DNA from 3 places in the Lentzea sp. NPDC058450 genome. Region 1 is predicted to be linked to each of the others. Evidence: riboswitches for the same ligand, from Rfam matches in the RefSeq annotation. Region 1 holds a riboswitch; each other region holds the start of a gene.
The links. Region 1 has a riboswitch for cobalamin ahead of ACFWNN_RS23410 (CbtB-domain containing protein). Riboswitches for the same ligand answer to the same signal wherever they lie in the genome.
Positions count from the first base shown of each region.

Region 2: linked by a shared signal. The riboswitch ahead of ACFWNN_RS08360 (acyl-CoA thioesterase) and the one ahead of ACFWNN_RS23410 (CbtB-domain containing protein) in region 1 are both predicted to bind cobalamin.
Region 3: linked by a shared signal. The riboswitch ahead of ACFWNN_RS22080 (ribonucleoside-diphosphate reductase subunit alpha) and the one ahead of ACFWNN_RS23410 (CbtB-domain containing protein) in region 1 are both predicted to bind cobalamin.

Region 1 is NZ_JBHXLO010000015.1:68,523-72,394, forward strand. Features, by position in the region: gene hisG (ATP phosphoribosyltransferase) at 1-415, opposite strand, end outside; gene ACFWNN_RS23395 (phosphoribosyl-ATP diphosphatase) at 429-692, opposite strand; gene ACFWNN_RS23400 (RNA-guided endonuclease InsQ/TnpB family protein) at 818-2,023, opposite strand; gene ACFWNN_RS23405 ((2Fe-2S)-binding protein) at 2,109-2,759, shown strand; cobalamin riboswitch at 2,830-2,962, shown strand; gene ACFWNN_RS23410 (CbtB-domain containing protein) at 3,016-3,204, shown strand; gene ACFWNN_RS23415 (CbtA family protein) at 3,215-3,872, shown strand, end outside.
Region 2 is NZ_JBHXLO010000004.1:42,333-46,204, forward strand. Features, by position in the region: gene ACFWNN_RS08345 (sensor histidine kinase) at 1-450, shown strand, start outside; gene ACFWNN_RS08350 (response regulator) at 447-1,073, shown strand; partial or broken gene ACFWNN_RS08355 (glycosyltransferase 87 family protein) at 1,254-1,967, shown strand; gene ACFWNN_RS08360 (acyl-CoA thioesterase) at 2,228-2,740, opposite strand; cobalamin riboswitch at 2,761-3,124, opposite strand; gene ACFWNN_RS08365 (carbohydrate-binding protein) at 3,184-3,573, opposite strand; partial or broken gene ACFWNN_RS08370 (glycoside hydrolase family 3 protein) at 3,598-3,872, opposite strand, start outside.
Region 3 is NZ_JBHXLO010000014.1:1,122-4,993, reverse strand. Features, by position in the region: gene ACFWNN_RS22085 (aldo/keto reductase) at 1-1,017, shown strand, start outside; cobalamin riboswitch at 1,200-1,421, shown strand; gene ACFWNN_RS22080 (ribonucleoside-diphosphate reductase subunit alpha) at 1,530-3,872, shown strand; gene ACFWNN_RS22075 (ribonucleotide-diphosphate reductase subunit beta) at 3,869-3,872, shown strand, end outside.

The DNA.
Region 1 (3,872 bases):
TCACCTTCGCGGTGATGCCGCGGGCCTTGAGGTCGCGGCCCACGAGCTTCGGGTACGCCGTGGCGAGGCGCTTGCCCTCCAGGTCGGAGACCTTCCAGTCGGTGCCGCGAGGCCCCGCGTACCGGAAGGTCGACGAGCCGAAGCCCAGCGCCAGCAACTCCTCGACGGAGGAGCCGTTGTCGTCGGCGCCCGAGTCGGCGGCCAGGTCCCGGCCGGTGATGCCGAGGTCGAGGTCACCGGACGCCACGTAGATCGCGATGTCCTTGGGGCGCAGGAAGAAGAACTCGACGTCGTTGTTGTTGTCGAGCACGGTCAGGTCACGCGGCTCGTGCCGCTGCCGGTAGCCGGCCTCGGTGAGCATGGCGGAGGCGCGTTCAGCGAGCGCGCCCTTGTTCGGGACTGCTACGCGCAGCATGTGGAAGTCTCTTTCAGAGGTACTTGTAGACGTCTTCGAGGGTGAGCCCACGGCCCAGCATGAGCACCTGGAGGCGGTAGAGCAGCTGCGAGATCTCTTCGGAGAGCTTCTCGTCGGACTCGTACTCGGCGGCGATCCAGACCTCGCCGGCCTCCTCCAGGACCTTCTTGCCCTGCGCATGGACCCCGGCCTCAAGCGCTGCGACGGTGCCGGAACCCTCCGGCTTGGTGGCGGCTCGTTCGGTCAGTTCAGCGAACAGGGAATCGAAGGTCTTCACGGCACGACATCCTCCCATCCCGCGGACCCCCGTCCACACCGCGGTCGCATCTGTCCCAGGCCGTGGACTTGACTTTCTCCCCAGCTGCAACTGAGGAGCCCCGCCCGACTCACGTCGGACACCATTCAGGTGTGTCTCACGACACAGGATTCCTGCTTCTCCGCCGACCGCGGAAGGGCGGGCCCTCGCCGTCTCACATCAGCTCCACAGGCATCGCCCGAGTCGCCTCGGGCTACGGCTCGACCAGCCGCAAGGATGTTCTTCGCCGCGTTCAGGTCCCGGTCGTGCCGGGTGCGGCAGATCGGACACGTCCAGTGCCGAATGGACAGACCCAACTCGGCCAGCAGATGTCCACAGGCTGAACAGGTCTTGCTGCTCGGGTACCAGCGATCGACGACCACGAGCGTCCGCCCTGCGCGATGCGCCTTGTACTCCAGCATCGCCCGGAACTCACCCCACGCCACGTCGCTGATCGCACGGGCCATCCGCCTGCTCCGAACCATGTTCGCGACAGCGAGATCCTCGATCGCGATGAAATCAGCGCTGCGGACGATGCGACTGCTGGTGCGGTGCAAGAAATCGCGGCGAGCGTTGCCGACCTTGCGATGCGCGACAGCAACTCTTCGCTTTGCTTTGACGCGATTGTTGGAGCCTCGCTGCGTCCTGGCCAGACGCCGCTGGTGACGAGCGAGGTTGCGCGCCTTGCGTTCCAGACACCGGGGATTGGCGATTCGCTGACCGTCGCTCGTGACGATGAAGTCCTTGACGCCGAGGTCCAGGCCGATCATGTGACCGGTGACCGGCAGCGGTTCGGGATCACTGGTGTCCACTGTGAACGTGACGTACCAACGCTGATCGGCTTCTCGTGCGACCACGATCATGGTGGGTGCGAGTCCGCTCAAATTCACTCGATCGAACGACCACACGAAACGCATCGGACCCGTTGTCTTGGCCAGGTGCAGCTCCCCGGCGCGCATGCGGAACGCGGACCGGGTGAAGTGCGCCGACTGCCGACCGTTGCGCGACTTGAAGCGCGGGAACTTCGCGCGCCCGGCGAAGAAGTTCCGACAGGCCGTGTACTGGTGGCGAAGCGTCTGCTGAAGAGGCACGCAGGACACTTCCGACAAGAAGGACAAGTCGTCGCTGCGCTTCCAAGCAGTCAGCGCGGCATCGGTCTCCCGGTACGAGGTGCTCTTGCCCTCGGTGCGGTAGCGAGTCGACCTCTCGGCAAGAGTCTTGTTCCACGCCAGGCGCACGCAGCCAAACGTGCGGTTGAGCATCGCGATCTGATCGGGGTCCGGGTAGGCCCGGCAGCGGTACGCCGTCCTCACAGCGCCAAGCCAGCCGATTGAAATCGCCCCGATTCGGGCCCTCTCCCACCTTCCGGGAAGATTCCACCCCGTAGCGTGAACTTCCGTGTCTGAGTTCGCCGAGGTTCTCGAAGCGCTGCGCCGGGTGCGCGGGATCAACCCGTTCTTCGCCCTCGACGTGGGCCGTCCGGACGAGTCGTGGCTGCCGGGAACGGCGCTGCTCGACGGTCCCGCGCTCAAGACCACCATCGACGCCATCGCGGTCCGCTACCGCGCCGAGGAGCCGAGGGTCGCGGCGAGCCTGTTCTTCCTCAGTTACACGGCCCGGTTGCTCAGCCCGCTCACGGCCGCGAACCTCCCGATCGACGTCCGGCCGGAGAACCTCTGGTGGCAGCACCACCCGCAGAACGGCCTGAGCGTCCGCATCGACGCACCGAGACTGGGCCCGCCGGCCGCCGCGGCGCTCGAACCGGTCGTGGCGGCGATCCAGGCGGTGACGCCGGTGGCGAGCGGGTTGTTGTGGGGCAACGCGATGTCGAACGTCGCGGGCGCGCTCAAAATGGTCGTGCGCGCACACATGCTCACCGCGGAGGAAGCGGAAGAACGGGGCGAACGGCTCATGAGCGCACCGCCGTTCGAACAGGCGGGAGAATTTCTGTCCTTTCCCGGCGAGCTCGGGTTCCGGCGCCGGTCGTGTTGTCTCTACTACCGCGTTGCCGCAGGTGGGAAGTGTGGTGACTGTCCACTCGTGAAGTGAGGAACGCAACAACTCTTATGGCCGGTTGTGCTTAACCGCCGGCTCAACTTACGGTGCACGCGCCGCAGTGACGGGAAGCCGGTGTGAATCCGGCGCGGTCCTCGCCACTGTGACCGGGAAGCGATCCCCGCCGAGCACGTCACTGGTCCCCGCCGGGACTGGGAAGACGCGGGGGCAGCGTTGATCCGGGAGTCAGGAGACCGGCTGCGGCGCCGCTAGGAGAGTTGACCTTCCACGAGGTATGGAGGAGCCCGTCATGACGAGCCCCGCAGCAAGCCTGTCCGCCGTCCGCGTGCCCAAATGGGCCTTCGCCGTCTCACTGCTCGGCCTGATCGTCACGTACCTGGTCCTGCAGGAGAACGGCCTCGCGCTCGGCGCGGGTTCCGAGTTGCTGCACGAGTTCTTCCACGACGGCCGTCACGCCCTCGGCGTCCCCTGCCACTAGATCCACGCAGATGACGACGACGTACAAGTCCATCGCACTACGCGGAGCAGCGGCCGGCGCCATCGCCGGTGTCGCCTCCGCACTGGTGCAGTTGCTGGTGACCGAGATCCCGATCCGGGCCGCGCTCGCGGTCGAGGAGGCTCGCGCACCCGCCGGCGAAGAGGCCGGCCACTCCCACGGCGGCGAGGAGGAACTCGTCAGCCGCGGCGCCCAGGTCGTGGGCGGCATGCTCGGCGTGGTGATCGTCGGCATCGCGGTCGGCCTGGTGTTCGCCACGGCCTACGCGCTGTCGAAGCGCTGGTTCACCGACCGCACGCCGTTCAGCCGCAGCTTCGCCTTCGGTGCCGCGGTCTTCGGCGCCGTGGCACTGCTGCCGTGGATCAAGTACCCGGCCAACCCGCCCGCCGTGGGCGACCCGGAGACGGTGAACTACCGCACCGCGCTCTACCTCGGCGTGGTGGTGGCCGGCCTGCTGATCGTGTGGGGCGCGAGCTGGCTCGCCGAGCAGCTGCGCGCGCAGTCCCAGCCCGTGCGCACGACGGCGGTGCTGCTCGCGGTCGTCGCGGCCACGGCCGTGGTGCTGCTCGCGTTCCCGGCCCCGCCGGACACGATCCCCGCGGACATGCCGGTGAACGTGCTGTGGCAGTTCCGCCTCAGCTCGCTCGCCC
Region 2 (3,872 bases), on a different contig from region 1:
GTCGAGGGTGGCACGGACGCGTTGGGGGCGATGAGCGCGATGGTGAGAACGTTGCGGGACAACGGAACCGCGACGGCGACCACCGACCTGACGGCCGACCTGCACCAGCTCGCGGAGAAGTCCGGGCTGCCGGTGCGCACCCACGTCGAGCTGGCCGAGGTGCGGCCGGAGCTGGGTCGGTCGGTGCTGCGGATCGTGCAGGAGGCGCTGACCAACGTCCGCAAGCACGCCTTCGACGCGACGAGCGTGGAGGTGGAGGTGCGGTCGACCGCCGACGCCGTGCTGCTGTCCGTTGTGGACAACGGCAGGACGCGACCGGCGCACTCGGGCGGGTTCGGGCTGGTGGGTATGCGGGAACGGGTGAGTGAACTGGGCGGGCGGTTCTTCGCGGGCGCCACGGGGGACGGCTGGCTCGTCACCGCCGAGCTGCCGCTGGAGGTGCGCGCGTGATCTCCGTGCTCATCGCCGAGGACCAGGACATGGTGCGCGCCGGGTTCCGGCTGATCCTGGAGGCGCAGCCGGACATCGGCGTCGTTGCGGACGTGCCGGACGGGGTGAGCGCGGTGCAGCAGGCCCGCGCGCTGGAGCCGGACGTGTGCCTGGTGGACGTGCGGATGCCCGGGCTGGACGGCCTGGAGGTCACCCGGCAGCTCGCCCCGCACACCCGCGTCGTCGTCGTGACGACGTTCGACAGCGACGACGTGCTGAACAAGGCCCTGGACCTCGGTGCGTGCGGGTTCCTCACGAAGGACGCGAGCCCCGGGCTGCTGGTCGAGGCGGTCAGGTCGGCGGCGCGCGGGGACGTCCTGGTCTCGCCCCAGGTCGTGCTGCGGGTGCTGCGCAGGTCCACGCCGCCGGTCGCCTCCGCCGACGCCCAGGTGCTGACCGAACGCGAGCTGGAGGTCGTGCGGCACGTCGCGAAAGGATTGAGCAACAACGAGATCGCGCCTCTGATGAAGGTCTCGGTGTCGTCGGTGAAGGCCTATCTCGCGTCGGTGCAGACCAAGGTCGGTGCGCGCAACCGCGTGGAGATCGTCGCGTGGGCGTTCCGCGCGCACGTGGTGGCCGGCTGACCATGGCCGTCCGGCCAGTCCCCTCGCGTCCGGTTGCCCGAACGGCCATGATCTTGGTGCTGTCCGGCCGATCTGGCGCCGCGGCTCGTCCCGGCAGTGTTCGGAGGTGTGAAGAACCTCTGGGGCGCAACAGTTCTCGGCCTGCTCGTCTGGGTGCTCGTGCGCAGCTTCGGCACCGGCGTGATCGACCTCCGCGTCTACCTCGCGGGCGGCGAGGCGTGGCTCGGCGGCACCAGCCTGTACACCGCTGACTTCCACGCCTACAAGGGTTTGCCGTTCACCTACCCGCCGTTCTCGGCGACGCTGTTCAGCGCCCTGACGCCGTTGCCGCTGGCCGTGGCGGCACTGCTGTTCTCGGTGCTGGGCATCGGGTTGTTCACGGTGGCCGCACGGGTGTGGGCGGGGTTCGGTCTGATCGCGGTGTTCCTGGTGCTCGAACCGATGCGCACCACGCTCGACCTGGGACAGATCAACCTGGTGCTGCTCGGTCTCGTGGCGCTGGACTGCCTGCTGCCGCGCACCTTCTGGCCGCGGGGGATGCTCGTCGGGCTGGCCGCGGCGATCAAGCTGACCCCGGCGATCTTCGTGCTGTTCTTCCTGTGCCGGGGGCGGTGGCGGCCGGCCCTGACCGCCGTGGCGACGTTCGGGGCGTGCGCCGTGCTCGCGCCCGGCCAGGCGAGGCAGTTCTGGCTGCACGCGATGCTCGACCCCGAACGCGTCGGCGGCCTCGCCTACACGTCGAACCAGTCGGTGCGCGGCTTGCTGGTCCGGATCGGCGCGCCGGAGTTCGCGTGGTTCGTCGCGGTGGCGGCGGTGCTGGCGTTGACGCTCGTGGTGCTGCCCCGGTTGCGGGACGACCTGACGGCCCTCGTGGCGACGGCGGCGGCGGGTCTGCTGATCTCGCCGGTGTCGTGGTCGCACCACTGGGTGTGGATCGCGCCCGCGTTGATGTTGTTGCGCGGCAGGGTGAGGATCTTGGTGGCCGCGGTGTTCGCCGTCGGACCGCACTGGCTGTTGCCGTCGGCGGGGGACAAGGAACTGGCGTGGACGTGGTGGCAGCACGTCGTCGGCAACACCTACGTGTGGCTCGCGCTCGCGTTCCTGGTCTGGTGCGCGGTGCGGCCGGGCGCGCTCACCCGGCCGCGTTCGCTCGATCAGGCGCTGAGTGCGCGGGAGTCCTCGATCGCCGCCCGCCGCGCGAGCCGGTGGGCCCGCCGGATCTCGGCCTCGCCGAAGCGCCGCCGGTCCTCGTCCGTCACCGGCACCACCGGGGGCACACCTCGCGGCGTGCCGAGTTCGTCGACGGCCACCAGCACGATGTAGGCCGACGCCACGTGCACCGCCGGGACCGTGCTGTCCCAGCGGTCGGCGAGCGCCCGGACCCCGATCTCCATCGAGGTCGCGCCCGCCCAGTTGACCTGGGCGTGCAGGTGCAGCACGTCACCGACGCGCACCGGCACCCGGAACGTCATCTCGTCGATCGCCACGGTGACCGCGGCACCCTCGGAGTGGCGGGCCGACACCACCCCGGCCAGCGAGTCGGCGAGTTTCATCAGCACCCCGCCGTGGACGGTGCCCATCAGGTTGGTGTCGTTGTTGTCCATGATCTGCGACAGCGTCAGCCGCGACTCGGCGGGTGACCTTCCGGGCAGCACTGGGTGAATCACAAGCTCTCTCCTCGCGAGCGTGCGGATGGAACGCCGGCGGCAGGTCTTCGGACTCGTGGGCGTACCGCTCGCTCCTACCGGCCACCGCTTCCCAGGCTGGTGCCACGTCAGTCAGCCTTCGCCGCGTCTTCGGCGCTCAGCAGGTCACCTCGCGGCACCGGCCCCACACCCCGGTACAACCAGTACAGGGGTGTGGGGCCGGTACCCCGATGCGACCGTCTGAACACCGAAGACGGGGCAAAGGCTGACTGCCGCGGCACCACCCAGTGCTTCCTGGCAGCTTTCGTTCCCACTCACCGCTGCGGGGCAGTCCCGGACTCACACCGGGTTCCCTCTTGCCTCGCTCCCGTTGCCGGGGAGCGAACCGTCAGCCCGGTCAGCCTAACCCGCACGCGCGAACGGGGGCCCCGGCGCGTGGCCGGGACCCCCGTTCGCGCAGGTCACTAGCGGGCGAACTGGAACCAGTTCACGTTCGCCAGGTCACCGCCCGTGCCGCCGGCCGCCACCAGGTACAGCCGGTGCACGCCGGTCGCACCCGACGCGGCGGCCGTGCGGCTCGTCCACGTCTGCCAGCCGCCCGTGCTCGCCGCGGGCACCGTCGCGACCACCGGGCCGGTCGGGCTGTCGAGGCGGAACTGCAGCGTGCCGTTCGCCGTGGAGCCCGACGCGAGGCGCGTGGTCACCGACGTCGGCGGCGTGGCACCGAAGTCGACGTCCGCGTAGGCCACGTAGTCGCCCGGCGTCAGGTAGCCGACGTTCTGGCCGCAGCCCGAGTCGGTGCACCGCTCGACCTGCGTGCCGCGCTGCTCGTCGTAGTACGAGGCGCCGATGATGTTGTAGGCGTTCTGCGTGGCCGGGAACTGCGTGCCGAAGCCGTACGGGAACAGCGGTGCCTTGCCGTCGCCGACGTTGATCGGCTGCTGCGAGGCGCTCTGCATCCACGTGAACGGCAGCGTGCCGGTCGGCTTGTAGTCGCCGAAGAGCACGTCCGCGACGCCGTTGCCCTCGGTGCCGGGCAGCCAGGCCGCGACGAGCGCGGTCCACTGCGGCAGCTGCGCCGCGATGTCCAGCGGGCGGCCGGACACGAGCACCACGACGACCGGGACACCGGTGGCGCGCAACGTGTTCAGCG
Region 3 (3,872 bases), on a different contig from region 1:
ACCGGCCTGTGGGTCTCGGAGGTGTCCCTGGGCGCCATGACGTTCGGCGGCGCCACCGGCCACCCGATCTGGGGTGCCGTCGGCGCGCTCGACGTGGCGCAGTCGCGCCGCCTCGTCGACGAGGCGCTGGACGCGGGCGTGAACCTGATCGACACCGCCGACGTCTACGCCGACGGGGAGTCCGAGGAGCACCTCGGCGAGATCCTCACCGGGCGGCGTGACCAGGTGCTGATCGCGACGAAGGCGATGGCGCGGTCCGGCCCCGGCCCCAACGACCTCGGGGCGACCCGCGTGCACCTCACCCGCAGCATCGAGGCGAGCCTGCGCCGGTTGCGCACCGACCACATCGACCTCTTCCAGCTGCACAACACCGACCCGATCACGCCGCTGGAGGAGACGCTCAGCGCGGTGGACGACGCCGTGCGCCAGGGCAAGATCAGGCACATCGGCGCCGCGAACTTCCCCGCGTGGCAGGTCACCAAGGCGCTCGGCATCTCGGCGCTCAAGCAGCTGTCCGGGTTCGTCGCGCTGCAGGAGCACTACTCGCTGCTGGTGCGCGACCTGGAGGCCGAGATCCTGCCGATGGTCGAGAGCGAGAACATCGGCCTGATCGTCTGGGGCCCGCTCGCCGCCGGATACCTGACCGGCAAGTTCGACGCCGAGGGCAAGACCGAAGAGACTTCCGCGCGACGTTCGAAGAGTTCTCAGGCGATTCCACCGGTCGACCCGTCCGCCGCCGCGCCGATCGTGCACGTCGTCCGCGAGGTGGCCGAGCGCAACGGCACGAGCATGCCGCAGGTCGCGCTGGCGTGGCTGCTCGCCCGGCCCGCGGTCACCAGCGTCACCATCGGCGCGCGCACCGTCGAGCAGCTGCGCGACAACCTCGCCGCCGTCGAGAACCCGTTGCAGGAGAAGGACCTCGCCGAGCTGGACGCGATCAGCGCCCCGGCCCCGGTGTACCCCAAGTGGATCAACGACTACTCCGCGGCCGTGCGGGGTCCGGTCCCGCAGGGCTGAGGCCGGCGCGGGCGACGGGGTGGGGCGGACCGTGTTCAACGCCTGCCACCTGCGTTGATCAACCGGGTTCGCCCTGCCGTCTCCACCGTCGTCGGCGGGGCGATTCCGGCACGTCCGGGACGCTGCTCCAACCGGGCGACACGCCCACTACATGTAGGTGTGCGTCTCATGATCGCGCCCATGTATTGTGTCGCGAAGCTGGTTCGGCCGATCATCCAGATCGGTCGTCGCAAGAGGGAACCCGGTGCGATTCCGGGACTGCCCCGCAGCGGTGAACGGGAACGAAAGCCGTCAGGAAGCACTGGACGAGGGTGTCTGGGAAGCGACGGCCGGTAGGCGCCTCGGTGATCGATCACCGGGCACGCCCGTGAGTCCGAAGACCTGCCAGCATCCCGCACGCGCCTGCGTGCGGGCGTCCGAGGCCCCGAGGGAGGGCGGGAGGACGTGGCGGTCGCGCGCGCCCGTTCACTCCTCGCTGCTCTCGTGGCCACCGAGCTCGCGAGGAGAGAGCTGTGACGGCGGTCGACACAGTCACCACCACCATGCGCGTCAAAAAACGCAACGGTTCACTCGAACCGGTCGACTTGAACAAGATCGTGCGCGCGGTGGAGCGCTGCACGGTCGGTCTGCACGACGTCGACCCGCTGCGGGTCGCGACGAAGACGATCAGCGGCCTCTACGACGGGGCGACCACGGAGGAGCTGGACAAGCTCTCGATCCAGACCGCGGCCGCCCTGGTCGCCGAGGAACCCGAGTACTCCAAGCTCGCCGCGGGCCTGCTGGCCGCGTTCATCGAGAAGGAGGTGCGCCGTCAGGGCGTGCAGTCCTTCAGCCAGAGCATCGCGCTGGGGCACGCCGAGGGCCTGATCGGCGACGCGACCGCGAAGTTCGTGGCCGCCAACGCCCGCAAGCTCGACGACGCGATCGACCTCGACGGCGACCGGCGGTTCGAGTACTTCGGCCTGCGCACCGTCTACGACCGCTACCTGCTGCGCCACCCGTCCAAGCGGTTCGTGATCGAGCAGCCGCAGTACTGGCTGCTGCGCGTCGCGTGCGGGCTCTCGCACACCGCGGCCGAGGCGATCGACTTCTACCGGCTGATGTCGTCGCTGGCGTACCTGCCCAGCTCGCCGACGCTGTTCAACTCCGGCACCCAGCACACCCAGATGTCGTCGTGCTACCTGCTCGACTCGCCGAAGGACGAGCTGGAGTCGATCTACGAGCGCTACGCCCAGATCGCGCGGCTGTCGAAGTTCGCCGGCGGCATCGGCGTGCAGTGGTCGCGGGTGCGCTCGCGCGGTGCGTTGATCCGCGGCACCAACGGCCACTCCAACGGCATCGTGCCGTGGCTGCGCACCTTGGACGCGTCGGTCTCGGCCGTGAACCAGGGTGGCCGCCGCAAGGGCGCCGCCTGCGTGTACCTGGAGACGTGGCACCCGGACATCGAGGAGTTCCTGGAGCTCCGCGACAACACCGGTGAGGACGCGCGCCGCACGCACAACCTCAACCTGGCCAACTGGATCCCGGACGAGTTCATGCGCCGCGTCGAGGCGGACGCCGACTGGTCGTTGTTCGACCCGGACGAGGTGCCGGAGCTCGTCGACCTGTGGGGCGACGAGTTCGACCGCGCCTACCGGGGCGCCGAGGAGGCCGGCCGCGCCGTCCGCACGGTGAAGGCCCGCGACCTCTACGGCCGGATGATCCGCACGCTCGCCCAGACCGGCAACGGCTGGATGACGTTCAAGGACACCGCGAACCGCACGTGCAACCAGACGGCGTCGCCGGAGAACGTGGTGCACCTGTCGAACCTGTGCACCGAGATCCTGGAGGTCACGAACGACTCCGAGACCGCGGTCTGCAACCTCGGCTCGGTCAACCTCGGCGCCCACGTCGTCGGCTCCGGCATCGACTGGGACCGCCTGCGTTCGACCGTCCGCACGGCCGTGGTGTTCCTCGACCGCGTGATCGACATCAACTACTACCCGACCGAGCAGGCGGCGCGCTCCAACCCGCGCTGGCGCCCGGTGGGTCTCGGTGTCATGGGCCTGCAGGACGTGTTCTTCAAGCTGCGCCTGCCTTTCGACTCCGCTGAGGCGCGTGAGCTGTCGACGCGCATCGCCGAGGAGATCTACCTGACGGCCCTGGAGTCGTCGGCGGAGCTGGCCTCGTCGGCCGGCGCGCACCCGGCGTTCGCGGAGACCCGTGCCGCCAAGGGAGACCTGCAGCCCGACCTGTGGGGCGTCACGCCCACGCAGACCGAGCGCTGGGCCTCCGTGCGGGAGCGGATCTCCGAGCACGGCCTGCGCAACTCGCTGCTGATCGCGATCGCGCCCACCGCGACGATCGCCTCGATCGCCGGCTGCTTCGAGTGCATCGAGCCGCAGGTGTCGAACACGTTCAAGCGCGAGACGCTCTCCGGCGAGTTCCTGCAGATCAACTCCTACCTGGTGCGCGAGCTGAAGTCCCGCGGCCTGTGGACGGACGCGATCCGCAACCGGCTCAAGCAGGACGAGGGTTCGGTGCAGGGCCTCGGCGAACTGCCCGAGGACGTGCGCTCGTTGTTCCGCACGGCCTGGGAACTGCCACAGAAGGCGTTGATCGAACTCGCCGCCGCGCGCGGCCCGTACATCGACCAGAGCCAGTCGCTGAACCTGTTCGTCGCCTCGCCGACGATCGGCAAGCTCTCCTCGATGTACCTGTACGCCTGGAAGGCCGGGCTGAAGACCACGTACTACCTGCGCTCCCGTCCGGCGACGCGCATCCAGCAGGCGACCGTGAGCGTCCCGACCGTCGCGTCGGAAGAAGCCATCGCCTGCTCCCTCGAAAACCCCGAATCGTGTGAGGCCTGCCAGTGA